DNA from 2 places in the Streptomyces deserti genome. Region 1 is predicted to be linked to the other one. Evidence: riboswitches for the same ligand, from Rfam matches in the RefSeq annotation. Region 1 holds a riboswitch; the other holds the start of a gene.
The links. Region 1 has a riboswitch for glycine ahead of gcvP (aminomethyl-transferring glycine dehydrogenase). Riboswitches for the same ligand answer to the same signal wherever they lie in the genome.
Positions count from the first base shown of each region.

Region 2: it holds a riboswitch for glycine, as region 1 does, so the genes downstream of both, gcvT (glycine cleavage system aminomethyltransferase GcvT) here and gcvP (aminomethyl-transferring glycine dehydrogenase) in region 1, are expected to answer to the same signal.

Region 1 covers NZ_BAAGRZ010000058.1:2,639-6,036, reverse strand. Annotated here, with positions in the region: gene ACYVMZ_RS38355 (DNA polymerase IV) at 1-1,009, shown strand, start outside; gene ACYVMZ_RS38350 (PRC-barrel domain-containing protein) at 1,094-1,468, opposite strand; glycine riboswitch at 1,583-1,678, shown strand; gene gcvP (aminomethyl-transferring glycine dehydrogenase) at 1,855-3,398, shown strand, end outside.
Region 2 covers NZ_BAAGRZ010000016.1:141,971-145,368, reverse strand. Annotated here, with positions in the region: gene gcvH (glycine cleavage system protein GcvH) at 1-287, opposite strand, end outside; gene gcvT (glycine cleavage system aminomethyltransferase GcvT) at 398-1,552, opposite strand; glycine riboswitch at 1,590-1,713, opposite strand; glycine riboswitch at 1,714-1,812, opposite strand; gene ACYVMZ_RS24850 (AAA family ATPase) at 2,033-2,698, shown strand; gene ACYVMZ_RS24845 (enhanced serine sensitivity protein SseB) at 2,762-3,398, shown strand, end outside.

The sequences.
Region 1 (3,398 bases):
CATCCGGGCCGTCACGGGACTCACGGGGTCGGTGGGCCTCGCCGCCTCCAAGATGCTCGCGAAGATCGCCTCGGAGCAGGCCAAGCCGGACGGGCTGGTGGTCATCGAGCCGGGGACCGAGCGGGCCATGCTCGGGCCGATGCCGGTGCGCACGCTGCCCGGTGTGGGCCCGGCGACCGGTGACCATCTGCGGCGTGCCGGGATCCACACCGTCGAGGAACTCGCCGAGGCCGGTGAGGACGAACTCGTACGGCTGCTGGGCAAGGCCCACGGGCACGCCCTGTACGCGATGGCGCTGGCGCGGGACGAGCGGCCCGTGGTGGCCGAGCGGGAGGCGAAGTCGGTGTCGGTGGAGGACACGTACGACGTGGACATCCACGACCGGGTGCGGGTCGGGCTGGAGGTGCAGCGGCTCGCCGACCGGTGCGTGCGGCGGCTGCGCGGGGCCGGGCTGTCGGGGCGGACCATCGTGCTGAAGGTGCGGCGGTACGACTTCTCGACCCTCACCCGGTCCGAGACGCTGCGCGGGCCCACTGACGATCCGGCGGTGATCCGGGAGGCGGCGGCCCGGCTGCTGGACTCGGTCGACACGACGGGTGGCGTACGGCTGCTCGGGGTCGGGGTCAGCGGGCTCGCCGACTACACGCAGGAGGATCTGTTCGCGCAGGCGGCGGGGGAGCGGGCCGACAGTCCCGTCGAGGAACCCGAGGAGGTGCCCGTCGAGGAGCAGCAGGCGCCCGTCGAGCGGAGATGGCCCGCGGGGCACGACGTGCGGCACGCCGAGTACGGGCACGGGTGGGTGCAGGGCAGCGGACTCGGGCGGGTCACCGTGCGGTTCGAGACGCCCGAGTCGGAGCCCGGGCGGGTGCGGACGTTCCGGATCGACGATCCGGACCTGGAGCCGGCGGATCCGCTGCCGCTGGTGCCGCGAAGACCCGGGGAGGGCGGGGGGTCCGATGCGGATGCGGATGCGGGGTCCGTGGACGCGCGGTCGGCGAGCCAGGGCTGAGGCGGACAGGAGCCCGGGCCTGGCCGGGCTGGGCTCGTCTCGACGGTTTCCCGCCGACGGGGGTGCAGGACCGCGAGCCCGGTCTCAGGCCGTCTCGTCCGTGCCCGCGAGTCTGCCGACCTCGTGGTCCGGGAGCGGGGGAGGAGCGGCCACGTCGAGACCGTAGTGGTGGTAGAGCTGGAGTTCCTGCTCCGGGGAGAGGTGGCGGCCGACGCCGAAGTCGGGGGCATCCTTGATCAGGGCGCGGTCGAAGGGGACGTGGAGGGCGCCGTCGATCAGCTCGCTGGGCTCCAGGGGGACGAAGGCGTCCCTGCTGAACAGGCCGGTCCGTATCGCGGCCCACTCCGGGACGCCGGTGGCGTCGTCGAGGTAGATTTCGTCGATCGTGCCGATCTTGGTGCCGTTCCGGTCGAACGCCTTGCGGCCTATCAGGTTGCGCGGATCGATGTCGGTTCGCACGTGCCCTCCAACTGGTCGCAACTCATTCGTAAGCACTACAAAACGGCACAATTGGGAACGCGGCCACTCGAAGGCCCGGGCGTTGACCTCGCTGGTAGGCTGGCAGACGGCTGCTGACCCCGTGCGGGAGAGTCCTCCAGGCACCATCGGAGGCGCCGAAGGAGCAAATCCTCCCCGGAATCTCTCAGGCCCACGTACCGCACGGACGAGGTCACTCTGGAAAGCAGAGCGGGTGTCGACGGCTTCCGCTCTCACCGACGGTGAAAGCCGGGCGCTTTGGGGCGATCCGGTGAAGCTCTCAGGTTGAGATGACAGAGGGGGAGGCCGTCCGGGCACCCGTGCCGTGGTGCCCCTCGAAGGTCGTGTCAGACCAGGAGGCCTCCGCAATGACCGCCCATCGCACTCCGCTCTCCGAGCTCGAGCAGGGAATCCCCTTCGAGCAGCGCCACATCGGGCCCGACCAGGAGGCGCGGGCCAAGATGCTCGCGCAGGTCGGCTACGGCTCGCTCGACGAGCTCACCGCCGCCGCGGTCCCGGATGTGATCAAGAACACCGACGCGCTCGACCTGCCGGGCGCGCGCAGTGAGGCCGAGGTGCTGGCCGAGCTGCGGTCGCTGGCCGACCGCAACCAGGTCCTCGACTCCATGATCGGGCTCGGGTACTACGGCACCTTCACGCCGCCCGTCATCCTGCGCAACGTCATGGAGAACCCGGCCTGGTACACGGCCTACACGCCGTACCAGCCTGAGATCTCGCAGGGTCGGCTGGAGGCGCTGCTCAACTTCCAGACGATGGTCGCCGACCTCACCGGTCTGCCGACCTCCGGGGCCTCGCTGCTGGACGAGGGCACCGCGGCCGCCGAGGCGATGGCGCTGTCCCGGCGTATGGGCAAGAACAAGAAGGGCCTGTTCCTGGTCGACGCGGACGCGCTGCCGCAGACCATCGCCGTGATCCAGTCCCGTGCCGAACCGACCGGTGTCGAGGTCGTCGTCGCCGACCTCGGCGAGGGCATCCCGGCCGAGGTCGCCGAGCGTGAGATCAACGGCGTGCTGATCCAGTACCCGGGTGCCTCCGGGGCCGTACGCGACATCAAGCCGGTCATCGACCAGGCGCACGAGCTCGGCGCGCTCGTCACCGTCGCCGCCGATCTGCTCGCGCTGACACTCCTGAAGTCGCCGGGCGAGCTCGGCGCGGACATCGCGGTCGGGACGACGCAGCGCTTCGGCGTGCCGATGGGCTTCGGCGGGCCGCACGCCGGATACATGGCGGTGCGGGAGACGTTCGCGCGGAGCCTGCCCGGGCGGCTCGTCGGCGTGTCCGTCGACACGGACGGGAACAGGGCGTACCGGCTCGCGCTGCAGACGCGCGAGCAGCACATCCGCCGTGAGAAGGCCACCAGCAACATCTGCACCGCGCAGGTGCTGCTCGCCGTGATGGCGGGGATGTACGCCGTCTACCACGGGCCCGAGGGCCTGAAGGGCATCGCGCGACGCACCCACCGGTACGCCACCATCCTCGCCGCGGGGCTCGAGGCCGGTGGCGTCGAGGTCGTGCACGGCGCCTTCTTCGACACGCTGACCGTGCGCGTCGCGGGCCGTGCCGCCGAGGTCGTCGCCGCCGCGCGTGAGAACGGTGTCAACCTCTGGCACGTCGACGCCGACCACCTGTCCATCGCCTGCGACGAGACGACCACGCGGGCCCAGGTGGGTGCCGTATGGGCCGCGTTCGGGGTCGAGGGCGACATCGAGGCGCTGGACGCGGTGACCGAGGAATCCCTCCCGGCCGCGCTGCTGCGCACCGACGAGTACCTGACGCACCCCGTCTTCCACCAGCACCGCTCCGAGACGGCGATGCTGCGCTACCTGCGCCGGCTGGCTGACCGGGACTACGCACTGGACCGCGGCATGATCCCGCTGGGCTCGTGCACGAT
Region 2 (3,398 bases), on a different contig from region 1:
AAGGGGGCCGAGTTCACCAGCGACGGGTCGTTCACGACGTCCTCGTTGACCTCGGTGACCTCACCGGAGACCGGGGAGTACAGGTCGGACACCGACTTGGTCGACTCCAGCTCGCCGCAGGTCTCGCCCGCGGTCACCGTGGCACCGACCTCCGGGAGCTGGACGAAGACGACGTCGCCGAGCGCGTTGGCCGCGTGCTCCGTGATGCCGACCGTCGCGACACCGTCCTCGGCGGCCGACAGCCACTCGTGCTCCTTGCTGTAGCGCAGCTGCTGGGGGTTGCTCATGGCCTGAATTCTCCTGTACGCGGGGGAGTGCTGATGAATGGGGGACTACTGAAACCGCTGCTGAGCAGCGTGAATGTGCGCGGGGTCACGCGGGGCCGCGCGTCAAGTGTCTACTTCTGGCGCTTGTAGAACGGCAGCGCCACGACCTCGTACGGCTCGTGGGTGCCCCGGATGTCCACCGCGACGCCCGGCGTGCCCGGCGCCGCGTGCGCCGGGTCGACGTACGCCATCGCGATCGGCCTGCCCAGCGTGGGGGAGGGGGCGCCGGAGGTGACCTCGCCGATCACCTCGCCGCCGGCGACGACCGTGTACCCGGCGCGCGGGACGCGGCGGCCCTCGGCGACCAGGCCGACGAGGACCCGGGGAGGCTGCGAGGCGGCCCGCTCGGCGGCCCGCTCCAGGGCCGCGCGGCCGACGAAGTCGCCCTCCTTGTCGAACTTCACCACCCGGCCGAGCCCGGCGTCGAACGGGGTGAGCCCGGTCGACAGCTCGTGCCCGTACAGCGGCATGCCCGCCTCCAGGCGCAGCGTGTCCCGGCAGGACAGCCCGCACGGGACCAGTCCGGCGCTCTCGCCCGCCTTGCTCAGCGCCTGCCACAGCTCGACCGCGTGCTCGGGCTTCACGAACAGTTCGAAGCCGTCCTCGCCGGTGTAGCCGGTACGGGCGATCAGCGCCGGGACACCGGCGACCGTGCCGGGCAGCCCGGCGTAGTACTTCAGGCCGTCGAGGTCGGCGTCGGTGAGGCTCTTCAGGATCCCCGGGGACTCGGGCCCCTGGACGGCGATCAGCGCGTAGGCGTCACGGTCGTCGCGCACCTCGGCGTCGAAGCCGGCGGACCGTTCCACGAGGGCGTCCAGCACCACCTGGGCGTTGGAGGCGTTGGCGACGACCAGATATTCGGGGGCCTCGGTCTCGGCGAGCCGGTAGACGATCAGGTCGTCCAGGATGCCGCCGTCCTCCCGGCAGATCATGGTGTAGCGGGCGCGGCCGACCTTGACGGCGCCGATGTTGCCGACCAGCGCGTAGTCGAGGAGCGCGGCCGCCTGGGCGCCGGTCACCGTGATCTCGCCCATGTGCGAGAGGTCGAACAGCCCGGCCTTCGTACGGACGGCGGTGTGCTCGTCGCGCTCGGAGCCGTAGCGCAGGGGCATGTCCCAGCCGGCGAAGTCGGTCATCGTCGCGCCGAGCGCACGGTGCACGGCATCGAGCGCGGTATGGCGGAGCGGATGGGACGCGGGGGATACAGGGGAATCGGCACTGCTCATCGGTCGGTCGTCTCCCAGGGCATGACGGCGAGGTCGTTCCTCCCCATCTGTCATCGGAACCTGAGAGGTTCGCCACGACCGCCACAGGGACGATCACGGCTTGCACCTTGGGTGGGACCGCCCCTTCCGGTCGTCAGGGGTGGCCCGCTTTTCAGATGTGCCTCGCCCGCGCGGTAACGGGGCCTGAGAGATTCAAGGGAGGGACTTGCTCCTTCGGCGCCCCAGCGACAGTGTGCTGGGAACTCTCCCGCGCGGATTCAAACGGCCGGTATGCAGTTGGCGCGCACATCATTGCACGCATCTCTCGGGCGTGGCAGGGGGACCTTTCACAGGGAACGCACAGCGTGCACAGGCGATCACAGCAGGCTGTGACACGCCTGTTGCGGGAAGTGAACGAAAACACGAGACCTCCGGCATTACCTTCTCTTTACACTCGGCGGGGATGGGACTCGTACCTGGCCCCAGGGGAGGACGATCACGGTGAACAGGACCACGGCGTACGCCACGACCACGGGCATGGCGCTGCCCAAGCAGCCCGACCCGGCTCGGGAGGCGTGCGGCCCACTGCGGTCACCCGTCGTCCGTGATCTGCGGGAGAGGGGCGGCCGCAGCCCGCACGCCCTGCTCTTCGCCCCGCAGGACCTCGTCGTGATCACCGGTCTGCCCGGCAGCGGCAAGTCCACCCTCATGCGGCGCGCCGTCAAGGGGGTGCGCATCGACTCCCAGGACACGCGCGACCGCTGGGACACCCGGATGCCCCGCTTCCTCCCCTACGCCGTCTACCGCCCGCTCGTCCGCCTCGCCCACTACACCGGGCTGCGCCGCGCCCTGCGCACCGGCGAAGGGATCGTCGTGCACGACTGCGGCACGCAGGCCTGGGTGCGCCGCTGGCTGGCCCGCGAGGCCCGCCGCCGGGGCGGCGTCCTGCACCTGCTGCTGCTCGACGTCACGCCGGAACAGGCCCTGGCCGGCCAGCGCGAACGCGGCCGCGGGGTCTCGCGCTACGCCTTCCTGCGGCACCGCGCGGCCACCACCCGCCTGCTGCGCTCCGTCGAGAAGGGCGACCTGCCCGCCGGCTGCGGCTCGGCGATCCTCGTGGACCGGGACGCGGCGAACACCCTGCGCCGCATCGGCTTCACGGGCTGAACGCCGGGGTGCGGTACCGGTTAGCCTTTCAGCCACAGCAGGTTCCAGGCAGGCGGTAGGCAGATGGACTTCCCGGCGGACTTCTCCGCGGACTTCCCGGCGCAGGCGCACCCCCACCCGCACGGCGGATGGCCCGGCAACGAGCTGGAGGAGGTGCTCTCGGCGTCCCTCGGCGTCGGACCGTCGGCCGGCGGCCGGATCATCGAGGTGCTCGGCCGGAGCTTCGTCTGGATCCCGCTGCCCAATGGCGGCGGCCCGCACAGCGGCCCCCTCGACCTGCCCTCCCTGGAGATCGAGGGGCAGGCGTATGTGCCGGTGTTCAGCTCCGAGGAGCAGTTCCGCCAGGTGGTCGGCGCCCACATGGCGTACACCATCGCCCCGGCCGTGGAGTTCGCCCGCGGCCTGCCCCCGCAGGCCGGGATCGCCGTCAACCCGGGCGGTGTGGTCGGCATCCCGCTGCCGCCGCCCGCCGTGGCCGAACTGTGCCGGGTCGGACGCACCCCGCTCGACGGTCCCGCGAGCGGCGGCCGGGTCCGCCTCTTCGAACCCGACTGGCAGGACGACCCGGTGGACTTCCTCTCCGCGGCCTCCGCCGAGTTCGAGGGCATCGGGGTGGTCCTCACCGCCCGCCGCTGCCTCGCCGCCATCGAGACGGCCGACCCGGTCATGTTCGTCGGCGTCGAGCTCTCCCAGTGGGAGG